DNA from 2 places in the Alteromonas stellipolaris genome. Region 2 is predicted to be linked to the other one. Evidence: predicted binding sites of a transcription regulator. Region 2 holds the regulator's gene; the other holds the start of a gene.
What was found. Region 2 encodes LexA, which represses DNA repair genes until DNA is damaged. Its sites were predicted from a motif close to TACTGTATNNNNATACAGTA; they were not measured.

Region 1 (15,955 bases), 130 kb from region 2:
AATTTGGAAAAATTAGAAGAGAGCTCACTAATTTTTTCACGAAAAATTTGTGGTGTAGTTTTATCGAAAAACACTAACCATTCAAAATCCTTTTTATTTTGAGCTTTCATCGAAGAATAACAATACTGTTCAAACAGTTTTAATCTATTTTCCATCCAGCTGTGGGTTAAAACTTTAGATTGAGATTTTGTCTCATCCCAACCTTTTTCCTAAGGTTGAAGCGAGTTAATATAAAGTGCTGAAACATAATGCTACCAGTAAAAATTTAGAAGATACTTTTTTACTAATTGATAACTCAAACGTAAAAATTCCATGTAATACCTGATTTAGAGTAGCAAAAAGCTTACTAGTTCTGTGTTAGTAAAAAAATGTAGGTTTAAATATCCTCTAGCATCAATTTCCAAGTGCGGCATCGATACAGGCTATGCTTAACCTCAAAGGGCTTTCAAATCTCGTAACGGGATCAAAACTCACCTACAAAAAAAGCAGCATATATATATGCTGCTTTTCTATTTAGAATAAAGATTCGTTACTTACTGAAGGTAGTACCGAAGAAGTCACCTTCATTCCATTTCGGTTTGTCTTCTTGATTAGCTAAGGTCCAACCAATTTGTGCATTTACTTTGGTAAAGGCTTCAGCAGCATTCCAATTAAATGGCTGGTTAATATCGTCGCTAGGTTTGTGGTAATTCGTTGATAAGAAGTGACCAAACACTTTACTACCATCTACCTCGGGATCTTTTGATGTTAAACCAGGAACTAAAAATACTGCTGGTACGCCTTGTTTAACAAATGCGTAGTGATCTGAGCGAGTAAATAGCGCTTGGTCTGGCCAAGGATCTGGGCTTAATGAAATATCAGCATTACTTGCAGCGGTTTCAACCGACGCTTTCAAATCACTGTGGTTTGCACCAAACGCAATTACGTCGGCAAACTCATAGGTTAAAATGGGCATATCAAGGTTAACGTTTGCCACCATTGACGTCACCGGCACGGTAGGATTGCGAGCAAAGTAATCTGCCCCTAATAATCCTTTTTCCTCACCTGTTACCGATACAAACAATATCGAACGTTTAGGTTTTACGTCCATTTCGCTGAATAAGCGTGCAGTTTCTAGCATTACCGATGTGCCAGAGGCATTATCCATAGCGCCGTTGTTGATATTGTCTTTTTTGACTGTTTTCGCGAAACCAATGTGGTCAGAGTGCGCGGAAAAGACGACATATTCATCTTTAAGCGCTGGATCTGAACCTTCAAGCACGCCAACAACATTCGGGCTAGTCACTACTTCGTGAGTGCTCTTTTTACTTAAGCTTACTGTGCCAGGTAATGCAAAGCCTGTTGGTACTTTATCTGCCTCAAGATCGGCATAAATATCGACAAGTTCCCGCTCAGCCCCTTCAAATAAGGTTTTTGCTGCAGCTTCACTTAAATACGCACCACCTTTAATTTGCGGGAAGGTATTGGCTGGCTGCCCTTCGTCATCTAACCAAGCCATGCGCGGTGTATGAATATAGCTTAAGCGGCTTTGGTAAGGACGTACCTTTTCGTTTTTAGGCGTGGTGATGGTGATCATACCAATTGCACCATGCTCAGCGGCGTACTTTTGCTTTTGATACCCTGAGGCAAAATGAGCACCTTCTTCCGAAGGAAAATCACTGGGTTTACCGGCTAGCGAAACCACAATTTTGCCCTCTACATCGATATTTTCATAATCGTTGTGAGACAACTCGTCAGCCACTATGCCATAGCCAACAAACACAAGTTCGCCTGAAACATTAGCATCTACGCTAAGTAAGCTAGGACCTGCTAAATATTCTTTTGGGTAAGCAAAATCAATTTTTTCGCCATTACGAGTAAGCGTAAATTCTGGCGACTCTTGCAATAGATTTGCTTTACGGAAGCTTACCTGTTGCATGTAGCCTTCTGTACCTGCTGGCTTTAAACCGTATTTTGCGAATTCTGTCGCTATGTATAACGCGGCAATTTCATGCCCTCGAGACCCCGTATCACGGCCTTCAAGTAAGTCATCGGCTAAGAAAAATAAGTGTGACTTTATACGCTGAGTGTCAGGGTTAAAGCTATTTTCTGTCGTTTCATGGTTATGCGCAGTGGCAGCAAATGCCATCGCCGTCATCGCACTTCCAAGTAATAGTTTTTTTATCATTGTATTTCCACTATTTTTGAGGTCTTTACATATTACCTTACCCAAGCGATTCCGTAACGTTTAAGCCTAACGATTTTCGACCATTGCCCGTATTTCTAGACCATTGTAAAATTCACGCCCTTTAATTCATCAACATGTTAATAAACCCATGACAAAAACCGACCCTTTGTATCGAGTACAGTTCATAAGTAATGGCGAACGCTACGATGTGTACGTCAAATCACTTTCTCAAAGTGGCTTATTTGGATTTGTGGAAATTGGGGAATTTGTGTGGGACACCCACACAGGCATAGTGGTAGATCCAAGCCATGAAAAGCTTAAATCAGAGTTCGCAGATGTTACCAGTACGTATATTCCTATGCATAACATCCTTCGAATTGATGCGGTGAGGAAAAAAGGCACAGCCAAAATTACTAAATTAGATAATAAGTCTGATAAAGTGATGCCTTTCCCTAGCCCAATTTATACACCTAACAAAGAGTAACCCACCGTTGATAATCCGGTCTAAGGTTACCGGAGGCTTTCATGTACCGTTATTTGTTAACTTTTATACTAGTACTTACTAGCTTTACCTCATTGGCAAGCTCCAACGAGGATAAGTCGTTTTATGCTTTGTTAGATGAAATTTGGAAATACGAACTAAGTGTTTCCCCGCTTCTAGCTTCGAGACAAGGCAACAGTTCGCAAAATAGCGAGCTACCGGATATTTCACCACAAGGCTTAGCCACTCAAGATCAACAATGGCGAACGTACCGTCATGCATTGAAAGCGTATTCTAAGGAAAATCTATCTGACGACGCTTTTATCTCGTTGCTTATGCAGCAGTATCGGCTAGAGAATTATATTAGCCAATATCACTTTCGCGCTTATCTTGTCCCCATTAATTCCGAATACGGTTTTCATGGTGCCATGGCATCCTTGCCAAATTTATCTGTATTTAAAACGGTGGAGGATTATCACGCTTACCTGTCTCGTTTGAATGCACTTACCTCCTACTTTGAACAACAAATTGCCTATATGCGCCAAGGGCTAAAAGAGGGTTACACCCAACCTAAAGTGGTTCTTGAAGGCTTCGAAGATGCGGTAGCCGCTTATATTCTGGACGACCCAGTGAAAAGTGGCTTCTACAGTCCATTTACTCGATTTCCAAAACATATTGATGCTTCACAACAAGCTGCGCTAGCCCAACTAGGCCAAAAAGCCATTACCACCAGCGTTTTCCCTGCTTACCAAGCATTTTATGACTTCATGGTTGATGAGTATATTCCTGGCGCGCGAGCCGCCATTGCTGCTAACGAATGGCCTGATGGCAAAGCTTATTACGCTAACCGCGCCAAGCACTACACCACCACAGATATGAGCCCCGAAGACATTCATACTCTTGGCTTAAAAGAAGTAAAGCGTATTCGAGCTGAAATGCAAAGCGTGGTAGATAGCCTTGAATTCGATGGCAGTATTAATGAGTTCATTACCTTTTTACGTGATGATCCTCAGTTTTATGCCACCAGCGCAGAAGAGCTGCTTAAAGAGGCCTCATTTATTGCGAAAAAGATGGACGCAAAATTACCATCGCTCTTTGAATATTTACCTCGTACGCCTTATGGCGTTGCTCCTGTACCCGATAGTATCGCCCCGAAGTACACCACGGGTCGTTATATTCACCCTAGTCGAGACGATCAACCCGGTTACTACTGGGTAAATACTTATGCGCTAGATAAGCGTCCGCTTTATGCCCTTCCAGCTCTTACCTTGCACGAGGCTGTGCCTGGGCATCATTTGCAAATATCTTTAGCGGCGGAATTAGAAAGTTTACCCATGGTACGCCGTAACACTTATATTTCAGCTTTTGGTGAAGGTTGGGGTTTGTATTCTGAATTCTTAGGGATTGAAGCGGGAATTTATGAAGACCCCTATGATAATTTCGGTCGCTTAAGCTACGAAATGTGGCGCGCGTGTCGCCTTGTCGTAGATACCGGCATGCACACCATGGGATGGAGCCGCGAAAGAGCTGTTGATTTTATGATGTCCAATACGGCTTTGTCAGAGCATAATGTGAATACTGAGATAGACCGATACATATCATGGCCAGCACAAGCCCTATCTTATAAAATTGGTGAAATTAAAATAAAGGCGCTACGTGAAAAGGCTGAGGTTGCGCTAGGTCAGCATTTCGATGTACGTAAATTTCACCGAGCAGTTTTAGAAAATGGTTCTGTGCCATTATTCATTTTAGAACAAAAAATTAACCAATTCATAGAAGAACAAAAGGCGGCAAGATAATGATATTTGCATTCGGGATCATAGGACTACTTGTCCTGTTTTTGATTTATCTAGCGCTTCGTGTGCAAACGCTACAACGTGAACTTACGCTTACGCGTTCATCTGCAAAACAAAATGGTAATAAAGTTAACCATGCTTATAAGAATTTAGTGCTCGTCACTGATGCGCTAGAAAAAGCGTATGCTGCTCGTATCGAAAGTGCTTATAAAAGCCGCCTGATAAGTCAGCAACAACATACTGCTCTTATGCCGCTTATGCTTAACTTCTCTAGTATTGTAATGGCGTGCTGTGAAAAAGGCGCTACGTTAGAAGAAGCATTAGATTCTGCATTAAGCAGCACCGAGGTATCACAAAGCGATGTGCGAGACGTGATTAAAGAAATGCCTGGCCCCATTCGTATGGCTTGGTCTAAAAACAGCGCTGATGGTTTTATTGCAGCCTGCCAATTAATAACTAGCTCGGTGGGAGGTAACACTAAAAAAAGCCCTGCTAGCAGCGATGCCAGTACGGCGTAATTATTTAAGCATTTTTTTCAAATAGTTAGATGTCCTCACAGCCTTAACTATTTCACCCATCTTGAAAAGACAAACCTCTACACTATAATACTGTACAAATATACAGTATTATAGTGTTATGAATATTCCTATTTCACCCATTAATGAAGTTCGTTCAAAGGCAGCGCTTTTTGATAAGCACCCTCATATATGGCGAGCTCGAGAGAAGCCTGTAAGCGAAAACAAGTTTTTGCTGGGTAATCTTATATTGGATGAAGCCCTGCACGGTGGTATCGCCACATCAGGCGTCGTAAGAGTTGCGTCATTAACGGGTATTGGGGAAATCACGCTTTTCAAACATGTTTTAACTACGCATCGCACACACAAACTACGTGTATTTATAAAACCACCCGCCCAGCTCCAAGCGCCTTGGTTAAGCAGCTTAGGCGTAGACTTAGAACAAGTCATCGTCGTGCTTCCAAAAACAGATCAAGAAGCCTTGTGGGCAGCAGAGCAATGCTTAAAAAGTGCAGCTTGTCATTGTGTATTGCTTTGGAATAACACCATGGATGCAAAAGCTGCTCGGCGTTTGCAAGTGGCGGCGTCGCATAACGATACGCTGTGCTTACTGTTTACTTCCCCTAACCAACAAAGGGCTTCTTTTCCAATTACCCTAGATTTAAGTCTGCATCTTCGTGATGCGCAATTGGTTGTTAACATTATTAAACAGCGTCATGGATGGCCCGTATCCGATATCGTGATCCCCCATTCATGGACCCCTAACAATCGCGCCATTCAATCAGCCATGCAAAACAATAAGAACACCGAGCCAGCATTACACTCGGTGATTTAATGATGCTATGGGCTTACTTTTACTGCTATCAGTTAACTCTTGATTCCCATAAAAAAGATGGCGGCTTCACAGACGGTGATATACCTACTGTGGTTTATCACGAACAAAGCAACCAAGTAGTTCAAGCTAATTCTCAGGCTATAAACGAAGGTGTTGAATGCGGTCAAGGGCTTGCACAAGCGGCTGCGCTTTGCCCTCACGTGCACATTCTAGCGTTTAATCGCGAAGCTGAAAAAGAGACCCTTCTATTTCTTGCACATCGGTTATACCCACTCGCTTCAGACATTGTGATTGAAGCTCACAACGCCATTGCTATTCGACTAGACAATTTACTGCAGTATTACGGTGGTCTTGACGCTTTATGGCATGTACTTACAAACGAGCTACATTCTACTGGTATTCACTTTTATTTCGCCACTGCATGGGGAGTGGATGCAGCACGCCTTCTCGCTAAAAATAAAACCAATCGCTATACCGATAATAAAGAAAACATAACTCTGTTATTGTCACGCTGTAAGCTAGAACAAACTGCCCTTGATTCGAAAACCATTGCCACACTTGCTAAAGTCGGTGTTAGACAGGTAGGCCAACTACTTAAACTTCCCGTCCATGAACTTGGGCAACGATTTTCAAACGATACTATTCGCTATTTAACCGCACTGCGGGGGGAAACCTTTCCCAAATACGTTTTATTCAGGCCATCGATAAGCTTCAAGCAGTTAAAAAATTTATCGTTTGAAGTGGAAAACACTCAACACTTATTGCCGAGCATTAAAGCGCTACTAATTTCGTTAGAACACTACTTACGCGCACGCAATTTACTCACGTCATCTATACTTTTTCAGGTGCATTTTAGAGAAGCAGAGCCTTTATCTATAGCGGTTAATGGTGCTATGCCTTTTGCCACGCAGAAAGACTGGTTAGCGCTGGTTGAGCTTAAAGTTGAGTCCCTTCTACTGCCCGAGCCCGCTATCGCTATATCCCTAACCTGCCAGCAATTTGAGCCCATTGAAAACGATGGGAATGATTTTTTTTCTCATCGATTTACCTCAGTGGCACAAAAGCAACTTGTTGGAAGGTTAAAAGCCAAATTAGGCGACAACAGCACGCTTCACCCTAAAGCTGGAAACAGTCATACTTTTGAAGGCATGACAGTCAATCAAGTAGAGGAAACTACACCTGCTTATACCGCTGATATCATTCCGACATTTTTGTTTGAGCGCCCCATGCCCCTAAATCTACCAACACGTATTTGCTTTGGCCCTATACGACTTCAAACGCAGTGGTGGAGTAGCGCTGCTAGCCAGAAAGATTATTTTATAGCAGAAACTAATCACGGTGTACGCTTGCTCGTCTTTAAAGATGTAAATGCCTGTTGGTGGACACAAGGCGTATACAGCTAATGTATAGCGAACTTTTCTGTCAGAGCCACTATAGCTTTTTAACAGGGGCATCTTCGCCTGCACAGTTAGTGACTACCGCCTCTTTTCTTGGATACGAAGCGTTAGCGATTACCGATGAATGTTCTGTGGCGGGAGTGGTGCGAGCTTATGCTGAAATTACACAGCAAAAACTCCCTATTAAGCTCATTGTCGGCAGCTATTTCCGCTTCGATGATGCATTGTCTTTTGTATTACTTTGCCCCAATAAAGCGGCATATACCGAGCTTTGTCGCATAATTACAAATGCCAGAAGACGCAGCCAAAAGGGTGAGTATCAACTTGCAGAGTGGGACTTGCGGACCATTCGTCACTGCATTTTTATATGGCTTCCCAATACTCAGGAAGAAAAAAATAATTACTGGGCGACGTGGCTAACCAGTCAGCCCAATATAAAAACATACGTAGGTGCGCAACGTTTACTTGATGGGTATGACCATCATCGATTTGCGACTTACACACAACTACAGGAAAAATTTGAGTTTCCTGTAGTGGCGTGTACTGGTGTGCTTATGCACCATGTAGATAATCTTCCACTTCAACATGTTCTTCATGCCACCCAAGCACATACGCAAGTAAGTAAATTGGGGCGAGCAGCATTAAGCAATGCCGAGCGTAGCTTGCGTACCGTTTCAAAATTAAAAAAACTGTTCCCTGAAAAATGGATTTCCAATGCCATTGATGTCGCGAGAGGCTGCCTGTTTTCGTTAGCAGAACTACGCTACCAATACCCTTCTGAACTTATCCCCCAAGGTACATCGCCTACTATCTATTTAAGAGAGCGTGTAGAAGCAGGCATAAAAGTGCGTTTCCCGGATGGCCTGACCGATGCGCTGAGGGCACTTATTGAAAAAGAGCTTTCACTCATTCGTGAACAAGAATATGAGTACTTTTTCCTGACCATTTACGACATTGTACAGTTTGCTAAGGCGCGCAAAATTCTCTATCAAGGCAGAGGTTCTGCTGCTAACTCTATCGTGTGTTATTGCTTAGAAATTACCGCCGTTGATCCACGACAAATTAATGTTTTGTTCGAACGCTTTATTTCTAAAGAACGAAACGAACCGCCTGACATCGACGTAGATTTCGAACACCAACGTCGTGAAGAAATTATCCAATACATTTATGAAAAATATGGCAGGGAAAGAACCGCCATTGCTTCTACGGTTATCTGCTACCGCTTTAAATCAGCGTTTAAAGATGTAGGTAAGGCCTTGGGCTTCAGCGAGTCGCAATTAAGCTTTGTGATGAAGCAAATTAATCGCCGAGACAGTGTCATTCCTTGGCAGTCTCAACTCGCGAATTTAGGGCTCGACCCGGTGAATGAAAGGGTAAAACTTCTAGTTAGTATCACCGAGCAATTAATGGGTACCCCTCGCCACCTTTCTCAACACGTTGGTGGCTTTGTTATTAGTTCTGGGCCATTGTATGAGTTGGTCCCTGTTGAAAACGCCGCTATGCAAGAGCGCACTATTATTCAGTGGGATAAAGATGATATTGAGACGCTAGGGCTGCTTAAAGTTGATGTGTTAGCACTAGGCATGCTAAGTGCTATTCGACGCACTTTCGACTTACTTAACAAGCAATTCCCTGTCGATATAGATATTCCTTTCATTACCAAATTAGGCGATGACAAACAGGTTTACGATATGATTTGTCAGGCTGATACCGTGGGCGTATTTCAAATTGAATCTCGCGCACAGATGTCGATGCTACCTCGTTTAAAACCTCGTCGCTATTACGATTTAGTGGTGCAAATAGCCATAGTAAGACCAGGCCCTATTCAGGGTGATATGGTGCACCCTTATCTACTACGACGGCACAAAAAGGAAGCAATTACCTATCCTTCTGAGGAAGTGAAAGAAGTACTGTTGCGCACCATGGGCGTTCCCATTTTTCAGGAACAAGTGATAAAACTTGCTATGGTAGCTGCTGGCTTTAGTGGCGGTGAAGCAGATCAACTACGCCGCGCGATGGCTAGCTGGAAAAAAGATGGCCGTATTTTTGAGTTCAAAGAAAAGCTGATAAAAGGCATGGTATCACGCGGCTACGATGCCTCTTTTTCAAATAATCTATTCGAACAAATTAAAGGCTTTGCTGGCTATGGTTTTCCAGAGTCGCACTCAGCATCCTTCGCCGTGTTAGCTTATGTGTCTAGCTGGTTAAAGTATTATTTCCCTGTAGAGTTTTATGTTGCCTTGTTAAACAGTTGGCCAATGGGCTTTTATTCACCTTCACAACTGGTACTAGATGCTAAACGTCATCATATTGCCGTACATGCGCCTTGCGTGAATGCATCAAACTACGAACACTTGATTGTTGAATGCAAAGACGAGAAGCAAATTCAGCTTGGCCTAACACTTGTAAAAGGCTTAAACGAAAAGAGTGCAAACCTTATTGTTAGCTGCAGGCCATCTGCAGGTTATAAAAATATAGAGGCTGTGCGAACCCTCGCCATACGTTCTGACGAGCTAGAAGCATTAGCTAGTGCAGATGCTTTTAGAGCTATTGCAGGTAATCGCTATCAAACACGCTGGCGGCTTATGGACAAGCAAGCCGATTTACCACTGTTTGAAAATACTAGTAACGAGGACACTTTTAATACTGCCCCGAGCGTAGCAGAAACCTTAATTGAAGATTATGCTTCTATAGGGCTTTCGGTTAACGATCACCCTGTGGCACTGCTGCACAGAGAGCGAGAGCTAGGTTTTATTACCCCAGCTAAAGCTTTACGCCAAAAGCCCCATAAATCAATGGTAAAAATACTTGGATGCGTGACTGGGCGACAAGCGCCAGGCAGTGCGGCAGGGGTTACTTTTCTAACGCTAGAAGACCATACCGGAAATATTAACGTTGTCGTATGGCAAGCGACCTCGCGCGCCCAGCATAAAACCTTTTTAAAAGCTAAACTTATGCAAGTTGATGGTATTATTGAGCGCTCTAAGGAAGGGGTTATTCATATTATTGCGGGAAAGTTAATTGACCGCACTTCATGGCTAGAGAATATCTCTATGCCATCTAGAGATTTTCACTAAGTCCAATTACGTATATACACTTCGCGCAGGCTTGGGTATTTTATTATCATAATGAGTAGGAGTATGGCATGAAGCAGGGGTTGTTTTGCCTTTTACTGATATGGATTAGTACAGCGGCAACTGCAGAAAAATTTATCGTAGGCTCACAAAATATAGAGTATTACCCCCATTATAATTTTTCTTCACCTATTGATAAGGGTGTTGGCTGGGCAATACTTGAAGCTTTTTCAGAAGCATCTGGTCATGAGTTTTCGTACCTAACCATGCCTATTCGGCGTCTTCAAATGGAAATGCTTAAAGGACATGTGGACTTTGTGTATCCCGATAATCCAGGTTGGTATAACGATGTCACTAAGACCAAAGAAAAATACTTCTCGATTGCACTTACCCGCGCTGTTACAGGTACTTTTGTTAAACCCAAAAATGTAAATAAAGGTATCAGCTCCATCAAGAGAATTGCTATGCCTCTTGGTTTTACTCCAGTGAATTGGCAAACAAGATTAGATCAAAACCTTATTAAAATAGTTTCCATCTCTGATACTTTTGCAGGCTTGTCCTTGCTACAGCTAGAGCGTGTAGACGCCATAGATTTCGAATACCATGTGGGTAATTACTATACTAGTCAGTCGCCGCAAATCGGTCCTTTCATATTGGATATTACTCTGCCCCATAATGAGATCCCGTTTATGCTTTCTGCATTAAGACATCAGGAAGTCATTGAGGAACTTAATGCTTTTATAAATAACAACCCTGCGATTATTGATTCAATTAGATCGCGCTACGGCATTACTTCGTTAGAAGCACTGACACAACAAATTCAAACTGAATTTACTATTGAAGACAAAGACATTTGGCAGCCTCAATAAGCGTTTATGAGCTACTATTAATTTCTGTGTTCAATAATAGTATTCATCAATAAGGTAACATCAGTGGGCGACATAAAACGGACTTTCTACTGCCTTCTCTTTTTTTTCGGCGGCAATTTAGCGCAAGCAGAACAGTATATTATTGGTGCTCAAAATATTGAGTACTTTCCCCACTATGACTTCACTTCGAATGTTGATAAGGGTGTTGGTTGGGCAATATTAGAAGCGTTTTCTGATGTATCAGGCCATGAATTCGTATATTTAGACATGCCCGTTCGAAGGTTACAAATTGAATTAAATAAAGGGAATGTAGATTTCGTCTATCCTGATAACCCCCGTTGGAATAGCGAAGGTACAACCCTAGGTGAAAAAACTTTTTCTAAACCTGTTGCTCATACCTTATCTGGAACACTCATTAGATCGGAAGATATTGGAAAAGGGCTAAACTTCATTAAGAAATTAGCTATTCCACAGGGGTTTACGCCGGTTAAATGGCAAAAGAGAATTGATGATAACCTTTTATCTGTAGTTCCCATTGAAGAAACTTATAATGCACTTTCACTACTTCAACATAAAGAAGTGGATGCAGTAGATGTTGAATATCATGTTGGAAAGTATTTTACACAGAGTTACCCTCAACTAGGTCCTTTTTCCGTTGATGTTACACTTCCCTTTATTGATGTCCCTTTTCTATTATCTACTTTACGTCACCCTGAAATAATAAAAGAGTTAAACCTATTCTTAGTGAATAACCCTAGGTTGATATCTGACATTTACGAAAAATACGATATAAGTCTACCTGAAGATCTTATAGAAAGGTTTCGAACAGAGCAAAATGTTGAGGAAGACGATGTGTGGAAACCCCTGTAATAATTACTTATTTCAAGAAAATTATTAAATAGCAAAAAATACATAAGCATTCTAAATAACGTTAATGCTTTGAAAATAATAGACTTTTATTTCTGGTAATAATTTTGCTTCTCTCCTTGTATATTAAGGAGACAACATGTTCAAACATACATTCAAACTTACCGTCCTAGCTTTGCTTTTAGTACCAAGCTTAGTTCAAGCTAAACAAACCGTCAGCGTTGATTACATGCATGGCTTTGACGATATCGACGGTATTCGATTTGCCTATCGCCCCATAGAACATAACTTAAGCACTGGATGGATTGGTAATATCAAACTTTACTGGGAACTTAGCGCATACCATTGGGAATACGGCGAAGATAATAGCCATAGCACAAGCTACGCGCTTTCAATAACGCCAATATTTATGAAACAAATTAGCACTGTGTATGACTACCCTTTGTATGTTGAAGCAGGTATAGGGGCAAGTTTCATTAATGATGAGAAAGTAGCAGGTAAGGATATAGGGTCTAATTACCAATTCGAAGATAGGCTCGGTTTAGTGCTTGAGCTTGATGAAAGCCAACACGTCGCCTTGCGCTACATGCACTTCTCCAATGGTGGGTTTAATAGTGATAACCCTGGATTAGATTTCATGAACCTGTCGTACGCATACAGCTTCTAATAGTCATTACTTCTAGCGTAGTGGGCTATATGCCCATAAATACTTTTATGTCTATTTCACTTGGTGAGTCTTATGAGAATACCTAAATTTGTTGAATTGAAATAATAGTCGCCTAGTTTAAGCCCCGCCCCTGCGGGGCTTTTTATTGCCTGTTCACTTTCTTACAAGCATAAAAAAAGGCTATCCGTTAGGATAGGCTTCGTTGTGAAGCAATCGTTGTGAAGCAATCGTTGTGAAGCAATCGTTGTGAAGCAATCGTTGTGAAGCAATCGTTGTGAAGCAATCGTTGTGAAGCAATTTCTTCGAATGGGATTGCTTCACAACGAACTATGGCAGTGTGGAGGGCCACCCCGTGCTAACTCTGGCAACCATTTCATGGCTTGCACGTTGTCCCATGGGGCTGGGCCACACTAGCTGGGCCACACTGGCTGGGCCGGTCACCGGAACCCCGCACTATCCCCACGCCAGTTACTGGCCGCCGAGTCTCGGCATGCGCTAATACGTTTCACTTCAGAGTTCGGTGGCTCATATACCACTGGGTGCAGAATCATGATGCTTTTTTGGAATGAGCGCGCAAGGAGGACCTGCAGTACGCTCAGTTTTTTACTACGGCGTAACTGCTAATATTATTTTCTATTAGACATAAAAAAAGCCCTTATCATACGATAAGGGCTTTCTTCGAATGGGAGCTTGGCAGTGTGCTACTCTCACATGGGGAAACCCCACACTACCATCGCCGCTAATACGTTTCACTTCTGAGTTCGGAATGGGATCAGGTGGTACCGTATCGCTATGGCTGCCAAGCAAAAACTTTTGCAAACGTTAGTTTGCGTAATACCGACTTATTTAGTCCATATTACTTTAATAATTAACAATTTAGGAATTCTGATATTCACGTAATCAATCTTTTGAGCACTGAGTACTACTACTCTCGTTGCTTTAATCAGCTTTGTCTTACAACACTCAAGATATAAAGCCTCTGCCTCTCGGGCAATTAGTACAGGTTAGCTTAACGCCTTACAACGCTTCCACATCCTGCCTATCAACGTCATCGTCTATAACAACCCTTCCGGACTTTAAAAGTCAGGGATGACTCATCTTTGGGCCGGCTTCCCGCTTAGATGCTTTCAGCGGTTATCCGTTCCGAACGTAGCTACCGGGCAATGCCATTGGCATGACAACCCGAACACCAGCGGTTCGTCCACTCCGGTCCTCTCGTACTAGGAGCAGCTCCCATCAATCATCCAACGCCCACACCAGATAGGGACCGAACTGTCTCACGACGTTCTAAACCCAGCTCGCGTACCACTTTAAATGGCGAACAGCCATACCCTTGGGACCGACTTCAGCCCCAGGATGTGATGAGCCGACATCGAGGTGCCAAACACCGCCGTCGATATGAACTCTTGGGCGGTATCAGCCTGTTATCCCCGGAGTACCTTTTATCCGTTGAGCGATGGCCCTTCCATACAGAACCACCGGATCACTATGACCTACTTTCGTACCTGCTCGACGTGTCTGTCTCGCAGTTAAGCTAGCTTATGCCATTGCACTAACCTCACGATGTCCGACCGTGATTAGCTAACCTTCGTGCTCCTCCGTTACTATTTGGGAGGAGACCGCCCCAGTCAAACTACCCACCAGACACTGTCCATAATCCCGATAAGGGACCAATGTTAGAACATCAAACATACAAGGGTGGTATTTCAAGGACGGCTCCACACAATCTAGCGACTGTGCTTCGAAGCCTCCCACCTATCCTACACATGTAGGTTCAATGTTCAGTGCCAAGCTGTAGTAAAGGTTCACGGGGTCTTTCCGTCTAGGTGCGGGTACACAGCATCTTCACTGCGATTTCAATTTCACTGAGTCTCGGGTGGAGACAGCGTGGCCATGGTTACACCATTCGTGCAGGTCGGAACTTACCCGACAAGGAATTTCGCTACCTTAGGACCGTTATAGTTACGGCCGCCGTTTACCGGGGCTTCGATCAAGAGCTTCTCCGAAGATAACCCCATCAATTAACCTTCCGGCACCGGGCAGGTGTCACACCCTATACGTCCTCTTGCGAGTTAGCAGAGTGCTGTGTTTTTAATAAACAGTCCCAGCCACCTGGTCACTGCGGCCCTCATCTGCTCAAGGAGCAAGTCCTATCACAAACAAGGGCGTACCTTCTCCCGAAGTTACGGTACAATTTTGCCGAGTTCCTTCACCCGAGTTCTCTCAAGCGCCTTAGTATTCTCTACCTGACCACCTGTGTCGGTTTGGGGTACGGTTTATATAATCATAAGTTTAGAAGCTTTTCCTGGAAGCAGGGCATCAACAACTTCACTACCGTAGTAGCTCGTCTCGCATCTCAGCTTTAAGCGTCCGGATTTACCTAAACACTCGGCCTACTTGCTTTCACTTGGACAACCAACGCCAAGCTTGCTTAGCCTTCTCCGTCCCTCCATCACTGATTATATAAGTACGGAAATATTAATCCGTTTCCCATCGACTACGCATTTCTGCCTCGCCTTAGGGGCCGACTTACCCTGCCCTGATTAGCATGGGACAGGAAACCTTGGTCTTCCGGCGTGGGAGTTTTTCACTCCCATTATCGTTACTCATGTCAGCATTCGCACTTGTGATATGTCCAGCAGACTTCTCAATCCACCTTCATCCACTTACACAACGCTCCCCTACCATACGTGTAAACACGTATCCGCAGCTTCGGTATATTGCTTAGCCCCGTTACATCTTCCGCGCAGGCCGACTCGACTAGTGAGCTATTACGCTTTCTTTAAAGGGTGGCTGCTTCTAAGCCAACCTCCTAGCTGTCTATGCCTTCCCACATCGTTTCCCACTTAGCAATATTTTGGGACCTTAGCTGGCGGTCTGGGTTGTTTCCCTCTTCACGACGGACGTTAGCACCCGCCGTGTGTCTCCCGGATAGTTCTCATTGGTATTCGGAGTTTGCAAAGGGTTGGTAAGTCGGGATGACCCCCTAGCCTTAACAGTGCTCTACCCCCAATGGAATTCGTCCGAGGCTCTACCTAAATAGATTTCGGGGAGAACCAGCTATCTCCCGGTTTGATTGGCCTTTCACCCCCAGCCACAAGTCATCCCCTAACTTTTCAACGTTAGTGGGTTCGGTCCTCCAGTTGATGTTACTCAACCTTCAACCTGCCCATGGCTAGATCACCGGGTTTCGGGTCTATACCTAGCAACTAAACGCGCAGTTAACACTCGCTTTCGCTACGGCTCCGCTATTCGCTTAACCTTGCTACTAAATATAAGTCGCTGAC
Region 2 (15,955 bases):
ATCGCTGACGCTCAAGGTATGCACGTTGGCGTACTCAGATAGTTGCTCTAGTGCTGTTACATCACTTTTTCCAGTGAACAAAACTAAAGCTTGTGCCCTGTCAGACTCTTTGCCTAACGCCAGCCATACTTGGTTAATGCTAAACAATGCATTTTCACAAATCGCATCACAGTTTTCTGGCAATACATACAACAAGCGCCATTTCGGCTCAGTGCCTTCTAAATGCGATGAAACATCAATGGTAGGCTGCAGCAACGCTCCTTTATTTGTAGCACCTTGGTTGAACCAGTCATTTTCTAACGCAAGCTTAGCTAGAATCACTGGTAGCACGAACACGGCGACCATGATAATTAAGGTTTTCTTCGAGGCCGGATTACTCATATTGACGTCCTTTTTTCATAATTGCGAAACCGCCAATCAAGGCGGCTGCGATAGCAAGACCAAACCATTGAATGGCATAACCCAAATGCTTTTCAGGCGGCATGACAACACTGTTATAACGCCTAACAAAAAGGTCATTCTTTGAAGTAAGTACTACTACATAAGGTAATAAGTTAAGTGATAGCAATTCACTGGCGGTACTGATTGAAATTTGCTGAATACGTGCCGGAAAGCGTGATGCTGATGTAAGCGTTTCTTTTACTAACGGGTTATGACTGGGCTGACTCACCACCCCTTCAAATTGTTGTGAGTGGTGACTAATTTTGACAGCCGGTAGCGAGCGCGATAAATCTGGTGCAGGCAACCAACCATAGTTAACCAAAACCCACCCTGCGTTGGTCTGCACTGGCGCCAATACATCGTAACCTACCCGTTGTTCATGTATTTGGTTATCGAGCAATAACACCTTGTCGCCGTTTGGCGTACCTTCAAAAGAAACGATTCGATCTTCGGGCGCTTTCATTGAAAGGGCATCGATGAGCGACAAGCTTTCTTTCCCCTGTTTTTCGGTTATGCTAGCTATGCGTTGTTGCTTTTGTGCCATTCGGTCTAGTTGCCAGAACCCCAAGCTACACATCGCCATTACACATAAACTGGTAATGACGATAGCGATTAATTTGGATGCTCTCACCTGATTCATTTGGCCAACCTGCACACTACTATTGAGGTTTATATGTTGATAAAAATAATCTTGGTTGCGTTGGTACTTTTCATGATCGTTAACCTTTTTATGGCCATGCGAGTCATGATGAAAAACGATCCCAAAGACGGTCCAATGAGTAAATACATCGGTCGCAGGGTGCTCACTTCTGCCATCATTGTGATTTTAATTTTAGTGGCAATCGGCACCGGTTTAATTACGCCAAACCCTCGACCTTACTAGGGTTTGACGGCATTTTTTAATCGGCATTTATAAAACGTAAACAAAGATATAAAGCATCACCCACACCACATCAACAAAGTGCCAATACCAACTTCCGGCTTGAAAGGCAAAGTGGTTATGCGGAGTAAAATGCCCTTTTAGCACTCTAAAAAACATAACAATCAGAATGATGGTGCCAAGCGTCACGTGCATACCGTGAAAGCCCGTCAGCATGAAAAAGGTATTACCGTAAATGCCTGACTGTAGCGTTAGCCCTAGGTCGCGGTAGGCGTGAACGTACTCTTCAACTTGTAAAAATAAAAATCCAATTCCCAACAAGATAGTAACGCCTAACATGACGGTGAGTTGCTTGCGTTTGTTCTGCTCTAAACCAACATGAGCAAAGTGCAATGTGACCGATGATATAAGTAAAATAACTGTATTAATCGTGGGTAAACCAACAGCACTCATTTCTTGCGTAGTGATGCCCCCAGGGGTAGAGACTAGTGGCCACATGGCTTCAAACGTGGGCCATAACACCTCGTTAGTCATTGCGTTATTTGATGCACCGCCTAACCAAGGCACTGAAATGAATCGGGCGTAATAGAGTGCGCCAAAGAAGGCGGCAAAAAACATAACTTCAGAGAAGATAAACCAACTCATTCCCTGTCGGTATGAGCGCCCTAATTGGTCGCTATAAAGCCCAGACATAGACTCATCAATTTGGTTTTTAAACCAGCCAACCAACATCACCATTAATACGACAAACCCAGCGAGAAGTGTATAACCTCCATAGCCTGATTCACCTTTAGTGGCTTCAATTACAAAGTTGCCCGCGCCAACGGCAATTAAAAATAGCGCCACCGCACCTACAATTGGCCATGGGCTTTGGGCTGGTACATAGTATTTCTGATATTCTTGCTGCATTACTCTCTCCTTATCCCAATACCTGTTATTTACCACTTTCAGGTTGAGGGACCATGTAGGGATTCGGTTTTGTTTTCATATCACTCGCGCGCGCGGTCACATCAAACAAGGTGTATTGCACAGTAAAATAACTAATTTCTTCAGGAAGCTGTGGGTCGACATAAAACTGCATGGGCATATACGCCTCAGCCCCCGCACTTAAAGGTTGCTGATTAAAGCAAAAGCATTCCGTTTTATTTAAATATAGCGCTGCCATACCTGGTGAAACAGACGGAATAGCTTGCGCCATCATGTTGTTAGATGCAGGGTTTCTAACGTAAAACGACACCGTATTAAGCTCTCCTGGATGCACTTTCATACGGGTAGTTTGTGCGCGAAACTCCCAAGGCATACCGGTATTCGTGCGGGTGATAAACTCCACCGTCACCTCACGGCTTTCATCTATTTCAATAAACTCATATACCGCTGCAGTATTTTCGGTTTTGCCGTTTATCCCGGTTACATCGCAAAACACATCGTATAGTGGCACTAGGGCGAAACCAAAACCAAACATGCCAAACACAATAACGACGAGTCTTATCACCATTTTGTTGTTTGCATTTATTTGTGTCATGGTTATCTCCCGTGCCTACTTTTTGTGCTGATACATCACCACAATTTAGCGACTATTTTGCCTGTATTGCTTATCTCACTTTCACTTAACAACAGGCGGCGTTTCAAAGGTGTGATAGGGTGCAGGAGAAGGAATTTCCCACTCTAGTCCCTCAGCACCTTCCCACACTTGAGCAGATACTGGCTCACCTTGCTTCTTACAGGCCTTAATCAACAACGCTAAGAAGATAAGCTGCGACAACCCAAAGGCAAATCCACCTAGGCTTATCCATTTGTTAAAATCAGCAAATTGCAAGGCGTAGTCAGGAATACGACGTGGCATTCCTGCCAGACCCACAAAGTGCATAGGGAAGAACAGCACATTCACCGACACTAGTGAGCACCAGAAATGCCATTTTGCTAGCCCCGTGTGGTACATTTTTCCTGTCCACTTGGGTAACCAGTAATACACCGCAGCCATGATCGAGAAGATGGCACCGGTTACCAGCACGTAATGGAAGTGTGCGACCACGAAATAGGTGTCGTGGTATTGGAAATCGACGGGTACGATAGCCAGCATTAACCCTGACAGGCCCCCAATGGTAAACAATACGATAAACGCAATGGCAAACATCATGGGCATTTCAAAGGTAAGGGAGCCCCGCCACATAGTCGCCACCCAGTTGAAGACCTTCACGCCCGTTGGCACCGAAATAAGCATGGTGGCAAACATGAAGAACATTTCCATATACACCGGCATACCGGTAGTAAACATATGGTGAGCCCACACCACAAAAGACAGCAGCGCAATAGAGCCTGTGGCGTATACCATAGAGGCATAGCCAAACAGTTTCTTGCGGGAAAACGTAGGGACAATTTGAGAGATAATGCCAAAGGCTGGCAATATCATTATGTATACCTCGGGATGCCCAAAGAACCAGAATATATGCTGGAACATAACGGGGTCGCCGCCACCTGCTGCATCAAAAAAGCTGGTGCCAAAAAACTTATCCGTCAGCACCATGGTGACCGCCCCCGCCAACACCGGCATTACTGCAATAAGTAAGAAAGCAGTAATAAGCCAAGTCCAGACGAATAAAGGCATTTTCATCCATGTCATGCCAGGGGCACGCATGTTGAAAATGGTCACTATTACGTTAATCGCCCCCATGATGGATGAAATACCCATGATATGTACCGAGAACACAAACAAAGCCGTAGAGTCGCCACTGTAAGTGGTGGAAAGCGGTGCATAGAAGGTCCACCCAAATGCTGGGCCGCCGCCCTCTAAAAAGAGCGAACTAAGTAGGATCAGGAAGGCTCCGGGTAATATCCAGAAACTCCAGTTATTCATTCGCGGCAGGGCCATATCTGGTGCCCCTATCATCATTGGAATCAGCCAATTTGCTAGCCCTGTGAAGGCTGGCATTACTGCACCAAACACCATGATAAGACCATGTACAGTCGTCATTTGATTAAAGAAATTTGGCTCAACAATTTGTAATCCAGGCTGAAAAAGCTCAGCACGGATCACCATTGCCATGGCGCCGCCAATTAAAAACATGATAAAGGCGAACCATAAATACAAGGTGCCTATATCTTTATGGTTAGTGGTAAACAACCATCGAGTTATTCCTTTTGGAATATGGCTATGATGGTCATGATCTTCGTGATGCGCCGCGGTATCCGGCGCAATGACATCAGTTGCTTTACTCATTACGCACTCCTAGTTTCCATTTACGACAGCATTAACATCTTTGGCCTGCACCATATCGCCCGTATTATTGCCCCACGCATTTCGTTCGTAGGTCACCACAGCCGCAATGTCTTTTAGGCTTAACATTTTTCCGAACGCCTGCATCGCCGTGCCGGTTTTACCGTTCAACACAATATCGATATGTGCAGTTTGGTCTTCAAGTACCATTTCACTGCCCTTAAGCGCAGGAAATACACCGGGCAACCCTTCCCCATTAGGCATATGGCAAGCTGCACAGGTGGCGTTATAAACTCGCTTACCTTCCTTCATTAGTTCATCCATCGACATATTCATCGACAGTAAACGTTGCTCTTCTTCTTTCGCTTGGCGAGCGGCTTCTTCTTGCTCGTTCATCCACGCATCAAATTCGGCAGGTTCTTTTGCGATAACCACTACCGGCATAAAGCCATGATCTTTTCCGCAAAGCTCGGCGCACTGCCCGCGATAAATACCAGGCTCGTTCACCTTTGCCCAAGATTCATTAATAAACCCTGGATTAGCATCTTTTTTCACCGCAAAATCTGGAACCCACCAAGAGTGAATAACGTCATCTGAAGTAATAAGAAAGCGCACTTTTTGCCCTGTGGGGATCACCAGTGGACGGTCGACCTCAAGCAAATAATTCGTGCCTTTCTCGAATTTGTTTTCAATTTGTTCTCGCTGAGTCGCCATTAACGAATAGAACTCAACATCTCTGTCCATGTATCGGTAATGCCACTTCCACTGAGAACCTGTAACGACAACAGTAAGATCGGGCTCACTGGTATCTTCCATCGCAATAAGGGTTTTAGCGGCGGGAATAGCCATAAGAATAAGAATGATGAAAGGTACTACTGTCCACGCAATTTCAACTTTTACATTTTCATGGAAGTGAGCAGGCTTCGCTCCTCTGGATTTACGGTGTAAGTACATTGAGGTAAACATAACCCCAAAAACCACAACGGCAATGGCGATACAGATAAAGAACATCAACATATGAAGGTCGTACACTTGACCACTTATGTCGGTTGCGCCTCGACGTAAATTCATGGATGAGCCTTCACCTGTTGCTACATCCGCAAACAGCAGTGGTGAGGTAAGCAAAAGTGGCAGCCCGTAAAGCCACTTTGTCGCTTGTGTCGCCGCTTGTGTCGTTACTCGTTTCACTCAACACCTCCGTTATAACAGAAGCATTACCGCAATAAATGCGCTGCGCTTCTGGCAACTGATACCCGAAATCCAACTTTTAACTTAATTGCCCAGCTTTAGTTGTAAAGCAAAGTTGCAGCTATTGTTATTATTTTGTTAAATACAGTATAAGAATTGCTCAATAAAACGCACAAGTCTAGTCTTTTCTAAGAAAAAACAATTCCAGCGTTTAATTTTTAATCAAAAGTTGTAAGTAAGAGGAATGAATCACGCCACAGCGTATGGGCGTTATAAGGATAATTAATGTGGCCGTTTGAAACGCTCATTTTGAACGAAATCGACGAATATAAAGTGTAATAAGTTTCTTATAATCAAAAGGTAGTTACGTAATATTGAATGCTTTTCAAACAGAATAGATAACAGACATAGCGGTAGTTAGTACTATAAAAGATGACATAAATAGAAGATAAAATGTGGGAACCGGATCAACTGGCCTCTAAGGTATTTCTGAGGCTTAAACAAGATTATTGTGCAAGCAAGGTATGGTAAACATACAAAAAAGCGGCCTATAAGCCGCTTTCTTTACTAAATAGCTAAAAAGTTACATCCAATCGGCATTTCGAATAACACCAACGGCAATACCTTCAATAGAAAAAGGCTCTGAAGCTAAGTCGACCTTAATAGGAGAAAATTCATCATTTTCAGCATGAAGTAGCACTTCACGGCCACGCTTTTCAAGGCGTTTAACGGTAACGTCTTCATCGACACGTGCCACTACCACCTGCCCATTATGGACATCCGTAGTGCGGTGCACGGCTAACAAGTCACCATCAAGTATACCTATGTCTTTCATACTCATACCGCTTACACGAAGCAAGAAGTCGGCGTGAGGCTGAAATAGGGCAGGGTCGACCTTATAATGAGATTCTATATGCTCTTGCGCTAGAATAGGTTCGCCCGCAGCCACTCGGCCAATAAGAGGTAGCCCTTCTTCTTCAGGAGCTTCATCTTCAAGTGGGATATTCAATTTAATACCACGGGAAGTACCTGGAAGAATCTCGATGACACCTTTTCGGGCCAACGCTTTTAAATGTTCTTCAGCGGCATTCGCAGAGCGAAAACCTAAATGACGGGCAATTTCTGCACGGGTAGGCGGCATGCCAGTTTCGAGCATGGTTGTTTTTATCAGCTCGAGAACTTCTGTTTGTCTTGCTGTGAGTGGGCGCATAAAAGACCTGTCTGTCTATACAGTTCCTGTAAGTATATACACCTAAAAGGAAATGACAAGCACAAAGCTTTGCAAAGCATGTTTTTTATACTGACCTAACCACAACGCAAAAAGCGGCCATGAAGGCCGCTTTGTATATCACTACTATTTAGCGTGACTAAAACTTATATTGCAAACTCAAACGCGCATTAAGCGGCTCGCCGGTGGCAATATTGTTGTCGTTATGTGCTGACGGAAAATAATCTTCGTCGAATAGGTTTTCAACGTTTAGCTGAATTTTAACGTCTTCGCTATAGTCGTAATAAAGTGCAGCGTCTACGCGAACAAAGTCAGGTAGCTCAACCGTATTATTTAATGAAGCATACTGCTCAGATTGATAAATCACGCCTAATGCAACACGCCATTCATCATTTACTTCATACTGATTCCATAACGTCAGCATATGTTCTGGTAGCTGCGCTAAGTCGCGGTTCGCCAATGTGCCATCTACAATTCGACCCATTTCTTCGCCATCAAGGTTGCTGTAACCAGCATTGATTACCCAACGTTCTGAAAGTTTACCCACCACCTGCACTTCAAAACCTTTGGTTTCGGTACCGGTTAAAATAGACGCTTCCGGGTTGTTAGGATCTTGCGCTGTGCCGTTTTCACGTTCAACTTCAAATGCCGCTGCTGTCACGCTAAGCGAGTCAGATAAATTCCACTTCACGCCAATTTCTTTATTTTCAAACTCTTCAGCTTCTAGCGCTTGGCTTGTCAGCGACAGTGAAAGGAATTGATCACCTGAACGAGGTAAAAACGATTTGCTGTAACTTGCGTAAATCGATACTGATTCCGCTGGCTTGTAAATTAAGCCTGCACGCGGAGACACTTGTGAATCAGAACTTGATAGAAAACCGTTGTTGCCATCATCTGCACCGTCAGCCACTTCAATACTATCTACGACATCGATATCGAAGTTGTCGTAGCGAAGACCCGCTACCACGATCCAATTATCGTTAAGTTTAATTTCATCTTGAACAAACGCTGAGGTAAAGGTGACATCAGATGCACGATCTCTTACTGGGTCGGTCAGCGTCATTGAAGGAATTACTAGTGGGTCACTAAACACGAAGGATACTTGATCGTCTTGACTGTCTGCAAAAAACGCATCACGGCGAGCATTTTCTGTATCTTGGCTACCGTATTCCATTCCCGTCAACAAGGTATGGTTAATATCACCCGTGGCAAACTGCCCAATAAGGTTCAATTGAACCAACGTGTTCTCACGGGTTGTAGTATCACGATATCCGTCTAACGTGACTGTGCCTGCATCAGCATCAAAATTAACGGGGTACAAGTTTTGATAAGCTTTGTCATAGTCAGCAAACTGAACCGTACCGTTCAAGTTCCAATTTTGCGATAGTGAATGATCAACACGAATGCGGGCAATATGTGCTTCAAGGGTAGTATTGTTGAAGTCTGGATCACCAAAGTAGGTATCGTCATAGCCTTCCAGCGGCGCACCATCTAATGAAGGAATCCCCCTATCGACTAAACGGTCATCGTTTACGTATTCGTAAGATGCCACCACCGTAGTGTCGTCGTTAGCCATCCATGTATAGGTAGGGTTTAATGCGTAACGTTCACCATCTTTAAAATCACGGTGGTTATCAATGCTGTCGAACACACCATTAAAACGAAACGCATTGTTGGCATCTATGGCTTTATTGGTATCTACGCTAATAGAGCCAGCGCCAAAGGTATCAATACCTGCTGACAATGTGGTGAAGTCTTCCGCAGTACTGGCTACTTTAGTCACACGGTTAACCACGCCACCGCCGCCACCGCGTCCAAATAAAAGTGCGTTCGCACCACGTAATATTTCAACGCGTTCTAAATTATATAATGGGCGGAAGTACTGAACGTCGTCGCGAAGCCCATCAACAAAGAAATCGGCAGTAGTGTTCTGTCCACGAATAGTCACCTGATCGCGATGATCTTCACCCAGCCCAATGCTCACACCTGGCGTGTATTGCATAACATCGGCAATACTAAACAGTGCTTGTTCTGAAATTTGCTGTGCACTTACTACCGATACAGATTGTGGCACGTTAACCAATAGTGTTGGGGTTTTTACCGCTGTGGCGACTTGTTGACCAAAGAATGCGCCGCGTACTGTAATACGTTCAACGCTTTCATCTGATTCAGCTACAGTGTCTTGAGCCAAAACAGATGTGCCATAAAGTGCCAATAGAACAGCAGTAGAAATAGTTGCTTTACCAAGTTTCAAGCAAGTCTCCTCGAGTGATAATTCAAACAGTATTGAAAATGATAGATATTCTTATTTAGAGCGGATTCTAGTCATAATTGTTAATAATTAAAAGGTGTATTAATAAAAATTAAACTTTTGTTATAAATGAAAGCGTCAGTTTAACTAGACAGCCTGTTTAGACAGGAAATAGTGAATAGGCGCCTTACCTTTAATTGGGTTTACGCCGAGGTGACAAGTTTGGCATTAAGGCATAAAGTAACCTTTCTTTTATCTATCTTTAATCAGTGTATTTAATTCCGTCATGTTGCATTACCTCGACTATACCCCCGAGCTAGCCCCCCACTTTGACCGCATAAATAGAGAGTGGATCACCAAGATGTTTCGTTTAGAGAGCGTTGATGAGGCCGTTATTGGCAACCCTCAGCGTAATATTATCGATAAGGGTGGATACATTTGGTTTGCTGAACATCCCGATTTTGGCATTGTAGGCACATGCGCATTAATGAAAAAAGGGGAAGGGGTATTCGAACTTACTAAGATGGGTGTGGTCAGTGAAGCAAGAGGATTAAAAGTAGGCGAAGGCTTGTTGCAATATGTATTGAATAACGCCCCTGCCATTGCTTTTAATACATTATTTCTTTTAACGAATAAGAAGTGTGAGGCCGCTATTCATCTTTATAAGAAAAATGGCTTTGTTCATTGTGAAGAAATCATGCAAAAATTTGGTTGTTCTTATGAACGCTGTGACGTGGCTATGCATTACAAAGGCAATGCCACTAATTGATATGTAGGTAAAAACACGCTCAATCAATATGCTATGGCGACAATTTATACTAATGACTCTTTCAAACAGCCCCACGGCCTCTGCATGACATTGCACGAGATGTGGTACACTTCTCCCGTTTTAATTTCATAGGATTACAGAATTCATGTCGTGGATGCGAAAAGCCCTTTTGTCGCTATTTCATTATCCTGTTAAGTTGCTGGTTAAAGCCCACAGCATTCCCGTAAACGTAGAGACTGAGCTTGGCATTGATAAGTCGAAGCCCATCGTTTACTTGCTTCCAGCAAACTCGGTAACCGATCAATTAGCACTTAGAATGTCAACAGAAGCACTAGGTCTACCGAGCCCGACTGATACGCTTACGTTAGCGGGCAGAGAATACCCATCTACGCTGTTTCTGCGTAAAACCCAACCGATTTTTCGTTCACAAGCTGACGATACCGGTATTGAAGATGTATTTACTGACTTGTTTCATTTGCACAGAGACCATCATCAATTAGATCTTCAAGTGGTTCCGGTATTTGTAACTTGGGGCCGAGCGCCTGGGCGAGGTACGCCTGGATTAGCTGACCTTATTGCCGATAATGCCGCGCCAAGTTGGCTGAGAAAACTCTTTATCGTGATGTTTTTAGGCCGCGATAATTTTATCAATTACTCAAAAGCCGTTTCGGCTCGTGCCATGTCAAACCAACATGGTAGTGATAAAAGCATTGCGCACAAACTGGTGCGTGTAGCAAGCACTCACTTCCAGCGTAAGCGCCAGAGCATGACTGGCCCTACATTGTTAGAGCGCCAAGAGTTGAACAACAGTGTACTCGGTTCTGATGCCGTGCGCCGTGCTATGGCAGAAGAGTCTCGCAGTAAAAAAATTACCCATGAAGCGTCAAAAGACAGAGCACAATCGTACGTTACCGAAATAGCAGCTGATTATCGCGAAGGGTTAATTCGTTTTGGCGATCGACTGCTTACCCGTATTTGGAACAAAATTTACAATGGTATTAGTGTTGGCCACTCTGAACGTATTCGCGAATTAGCCGCTAACGGCCATGAGATTGTTTACGTGCCTTGTCATCGCAGTCACATGGATTACCTGTTGCTCACTTACGTGATTTATCATGAAGGCATGGTAACTCCCCATATTGCCGCGGGTATTAACTTAAATTTCTGGCCGGTTGGTAAAATTTTTCGTCGCGGCGGAGCCTTCTTCTTACGCCGTAGCTTTGCCGGGAACAAGTTGTATACCGCGGTATTCCGCGAGTACTTAGAGCTACTTTTCAACAAAGGCTATTCGGTAAAGTATTACCCTGAAGGTGGCCGTAGTCGCACTGGTCGACTTATCCCACCGAAAACAGGCATGCTTGCCATGACCATTCAAGCCATGCTGAAAGGTGTGAATAGACCCGTTAGCCTAGTACCAGTCTATATTGGTTACGAAAACGTGATGGAAGTGAAAAGCTACCTGAACGAGTTAAAGGGGACTAAGAAGCAAAAAGAATCTAACTGGCAAGTGTTCTCGGCCATCCGCAAGCTTAAAAACTACGGTCATGGCTATGTGAATTTTGGTGAGCCTATTCAGCTGAACCAATTTTTAGAAACCCATGTGCCAAACTGGCGCGACTGCCGTGATGCTGAGCCAGAGAAAAAGCCTGCATGGCTAACGCCGGCCGTAAACGAGTTGGCCAACAATGTCATGACACGTATTAATCGCGCAGCAGCGGTTAATGGCATGGCGTTAACATCGCTGTGTTTACTGTCGTCAAAAACACAAACTATGAGTGAGTCTGAGCTTAAACAAGCGATGGGCGACTTTATCAGTTTGTTCAAAAACGTGCCATTCAGTGCCGATGCCACCATTCCGGATGCCAGCGCGAAGGAATTGTTCGACGATACCTTAAAGCTTGGCAAGTTTGTGGTTGAGGAAGACGATTATGGTCGGTTAATCAGCCCCAAACCTAAGTCGGCGGTTTATCTCACCTACTATCGCAACAATATCTTGCACTTATTCGCATTGCCGGGATTAATTATGGCCTGTGTATTTGCTCATAAAGGCACAAGTAAAGCCACAGTATTCCAGTTAATTGCTGCGTTATACCCACTGCTTCAGCGCGAACTATTTTTACACTTATCTCAAGATGAAGCCCTTACACATACGGATGCGCTTATTGATGCATTAGTAGACCAAGGCCTTCTACGTATTAAAGATGGCGATTTACTTCCTCCTGATGCTCAGCAAAAACAGTTTCATTCAGCATGGTTGTTAAGCCGTTGTATGCAAGAAACCTTGCAGCGTTATGCGGTAGTACTGACTATTTTAGACAAAGAGAAAGTGATTAGTCGCGGTGCACTTGAACGCACCAGCCGCCAAGTGGCAGAACGCTTATCTACCCTTTATGGGCTAAGCTCACCTGAGTTTTACGATAAGAACGTGCTGTCTAGCTTTATTAGTGCGTTAAAAGATAACCATTGGTTAGACTCTACAGAAGATGGCAGTCTGAAATACTCTGAAGAGTGTGAAGCACTTCGGGAAGACGTGATGGCGCTAGTATGGCCTGAAATGACCCAGCATCTAGAGAACGTGGTATTGCATAACTAGCCTATACTTCGTCAGTGTGTTTGCAACTAGTTAGTAGTTACAGTGCTGCACACTGAAGAGACGGTTATCGATGCCACAAAAAAGCCGAAACGTTGAAATACAACGCTTCGGCTTTTTTATTAATTTGGAATACGCCTTACCTCGCCCCAAGGTAAGCCATGCTTAACTTGAAGCGAGGTAAAGCGAAAACGGTTTGCTCTTTACTTAGATGGTTGTGATAAAAAGAACTTATAGGCAGGATCTTGTGTTACTTCATCTACTTTGTAGCCAAGTTCAATAACATGCTCATTGAAAGCTTCTCTGCTTTCTGGCGCAATATCAAACCCAACCAACACTAAGCCTTCTGCCGCACCGTGGTTGCGGTAATGAAACAAGGTAATGTTCCAAGATTCACCCAAGGTATTTAAGAAGGTTAGCAATGCGCCAGGGCGCTCTGGGAATTCAAAACTGAACACTTGCTCGTTTAGAATGGCCGGTGGCCTTCCCCCTACCATGTGACGAACGTGCAGTTTGGCTAATTCGTTATTGGTTAAATTAAAGCACTGATAGCCTTTATCTTCTAAGTCGCTTTGCAGGCTTAAGAATTCTTGCTGACCGCCTTTTAATTTAACCCCTACAAAAATATGGGCTTCGTCGTCATTAGCATAACGATAGTTAAATTCAGTAATCGCCTTTGCGCCAACACATTCACAGAACTGCTTAAATGCCCCTTTGCGCTCAGGAATTTTCACCGCGAATACGGCTTCTTTTTGCTCGCCCAGTTCACAGCGTTCAGACACATAACGCAAAGTATGAAAGTTAATATTCGCGCCGCATAAAATGCCGCCTAGCTTCTTGCCGGTAAGGTCGTGCTGCTTGGCATACTTTCGAATGGCCGCCACAGACAAGGCCCCAGCAGGTTCAGCAATAACACGAGTGTCATCAAAAATATCTTTAATGGCACCGCATATTTCATCGTTGGTTACCGTCATGGTTTCATCAATTAGGCGATTACACAGCCTAAAGGTTTCCTGACCCATGACCTTAACGGCAACGCCATCGGCAAAAATGCCTACGTTATCAAGTGCAGCAGGTGCACCTTCTTTTTGCGCCAAGGCAAAACAGGCAGACTCTTCTGATTCAACGGCAACAATTTTAATCTCAGGCTTTAATTGCTTTAAGTAGACCGCAATACCAGCCGCTAAACCGCCACCGCCTACCGCAACAAATAAAATATCCAAGTTAGGGTTTTGTTCTAATAATTCACGCGCAACTGTACCTTGACCCGCAATAACGTCAGGATCATCAAACGGTGGCACAAAGGTATATCCATGCTCTTCGCACAGTGCTTTAGCGTGACCACTGGCTTGATCGAAGCTGGTGCCATGAAGAACAACGTTTACATGGTCGCCGCCAAAGCGGCGTACTGCATCCACTTTGATGTCAGGGGTGGTTTCAGGCATAACAATAGTTGCCTGAATACCCTTGCGCCTAGCACTGTACGCTAAACCTTGTGCGTGATTACCAGCTGAAGCACCGATAACGCCTGCTTTAAGCTGTGCTTCGCTTAACGAACTTATACGGTTGTAAGCGCCGCGTAACTTAAATGACTTAACGGGTTGCTGGTCTTCACGCTTTAAGAATATTTCATTGCCTAATTCGGCAGACAACAACGACATGTAAGAAAGCTCACTGCTTACGGCTACGTCGTAAACAGGGGCTAATAGAATTTTCTTTAAATAGTCGTGATCGCTAACGGTCATAGATTTTCCAGTTTCGATACATCACGTACTGCGCCTTTATCCGCACTGGTGGCCAATGCAGCAAAGGTTTTCAATGATGTTGATACTTCACGAACGCGATCTTTCGGGCGCCAAGGCTTTTCGCTGGCTTCCATTTTCGCGCGGCGCTCTGCTAGCTCTTCATCGCTAATAGCGATGTTGATGCTACGATTTGGAATATCAATTTCAATCTTATCGCCGTGCTCAACTAAACCAATACCACCGCCACTGGCAGCTTCTGGCGAGCAGTGACCAATCGACAGGCCACTAGTACCACCAGAGAAACGGCCATCAGTAACGAGCGCACAAGATTTACCTAAGCCTTTCGACTTCAAGTATGAAGTGGGGTATAGCATTTCTTGCATACCCGGTCCGCCGCGTGGGCCTTCGTAACGAATAAATACCACATCGCCTGCTTTAACATCGTCAGCCAAAATACCGGCTACGGCATCATCTTGGCTTTCGTAAATACGTGCAGTACCGGTGAACTTCAAAATCGAGTCGTCAACACCAGCGGTTTTAACAATACAGCCATCTTCTGCCACATTACCGTATAACACGGCTAGGCCACCTTCTTGGCTAAAGGCGTTTTCAACCGAGCGAATACAACCGTTTTCACGATCTGCATCTGCTTCATCCCAACGACAGCTTTGGCTGAACGCTTGGGTAGTACGAATACCAGCAGGGCCAGCGCGGAAAAATTTAATCGCATCGGTATTGTCTGGGTTAGTGATATCCCAATCGGCAATCACTTCTGTAAGCGACTTACCTAACACATGGTTTGCATCACCATGCAGTAAGCCACCTTTATTTAATTCATTCAAAATACCTAATACCCCACCAGCTCGGTGTACATCTTCCATATGGTATTTCGGGGTAGACGGTGCCACTTTACATAAGTGCGGAACCTTACGTGACAGTCTATCTATGTCGTTCATAGTGAAAGGTATTTCACCTTCCATTGCTGCTGCTAACAAATGCAAAATCGTGTTAGTTGAACCGCCCATGGCAATATCTAAGCTCATGGCATTTTCAAAGGCATTAAAGTTAGCAATGTTACGTGGCAATACGCTTTCATCATCGTCGCCATAGTAACGTTTACACAGCTCTACAATTTGTGAACCTGCTTTTTTGAACAAGTTTTCACGGTCTGCGTGTGTCGCTAGCATTGAACCATTACCCGGAAGCGATAAACCTAGCGCTTCGGTTAAGCAGTTCATTGAGTTTGCAGTAAACATACCTGAGCATGAACCACAGGTAGGGCATGCAGAACGTTCAATTTCGTCGGTATCAGAATCACTTACTTTATCGTCAGCAGCGGCCACCATGGCATCTACTAAGTCGAGTTTGATGATTTGATCAGAAAGCTTGGTTTTACCCGCCTCCATCGGACCGCCTGATACAAACACAACAGGTACATTTAAGCGCAATGACGCCATTAACATTCCTGGGGTGATTTTGTCGCAGTTTGAAATACATACAATGGCGTCGGCGCAGTGCGCGTTCACCATGTATTCTACTGCATCAGCAATAATTTCACGGGAAGGTAAGCTATAAAGCATGCCGCTGTGGCCCATAGCAATACCATCATCTACTGCGATAGTATTAAATTCTTTTGCTACACCACCCGC

Region 1: imuA (translesion DNA synthesis-associated protein ImuA) is a predicted target of LexA. The motif match lies at 5,051-5,070, and genes of this name have one in related genera.

The regions. Positions count from the first base shown of each region.
Region 1 covers NZ_CP013926.1:36,707-52,661, reverse strand. The annotation lists gene AVL57_RS00230 (glycosyltransferase) at 1-155, opposite strand, end outside; gene AVL57_RS00225 (M28 family metallopeptidase) at 530-2,167, opposite strand; gene AVL57_RS00220 (DUF1820 family protein) at 2,316-2,651, shown strand; gene AVL57_RS00215 (DUF885 domain-containing protein) at 2,693-4,447, shown strand; gene AVL57_RS00210 (hypothetical protein) at 4,447-4,962, shown strand; gene imuA (translesion DNA synthesis-associated protein ImuA) at 5,081-5,794, shown strand; gene AVL57_RS00200 (Y-family DNA polymerase) at 5,794-7,197, shown strand; gene AVL57_RS00195 (error-prone DNA polymerase) at 7,197-10,268, shown strand; gene AVL57_RS00190 (type 2 periplasmic-binding domain-containing protein) at 10,337-11,134, shown strand; gene AVL57_RS00185 (transporter substrate-binding domain-containing protein) at 11,198-12,004, shown strand; gene AVL57_RS00180 (acyloxyacyl hydrolase) at 12,141-12,668, shown strand; rRNA gene rrf (5S ribosomal RNA) at 13,357-13,472, opposite strand; rRNA gene AVL57_RS00170 (23S ribosomal RNA) at 13,642-15,955, opposite strand, start outside.
Region 2 covers NZ_CP013926.1:4,561,049-4,577,003, forward strand. The annotation lists gene AVL57_RS19335 (redox-active disulfide-containing membrane protein) at 1-381, opposite strand, end outside; gene AVL57_RS19340 (SURF1 family protein) at 374-1,081, opposite strand; gene AVL57_RS19345 (DUF2909 domain-containing protein) at 1,115-1,324, shown strand; gene AVL57_RS19350 (cytochrome c oxidase subunit 3) at 1,352-2,230, opposite strand; gene AVL57_RS19355 (cytochrome c oxidase assembly protein) at 2,256-2,843, opposite strand; gene ctaD (cytochrome c oxidase subunit I) at 2,925-4,538, opposite strand; gene coxB (cytochrome c oxidase subunit II) at 4,548-5,723, opposite strand; gene lexA (transcriptional repressor LexA) at 6,307-6,933, opposite strand; gene AVL57_RS19375 (TonB-dependent receptor) at 7,091-9,205, opposite strand; gene AVL57_RS19380 (GNAT family N-acetyltransferase) at 9,564-9,971, shown strand; gene plsB (glycerol-3-phosphate 1-O-acyltransferase PlsB) at 10,117-12,564, shown strand; gene ilvA (threonine ammonia-lyase, biosynthetic) at 12,765-14,306, opposite strand; gene ilvD (dihydroxy-acid dehydratase) at 14,303-15,955, opposite strand, start outside.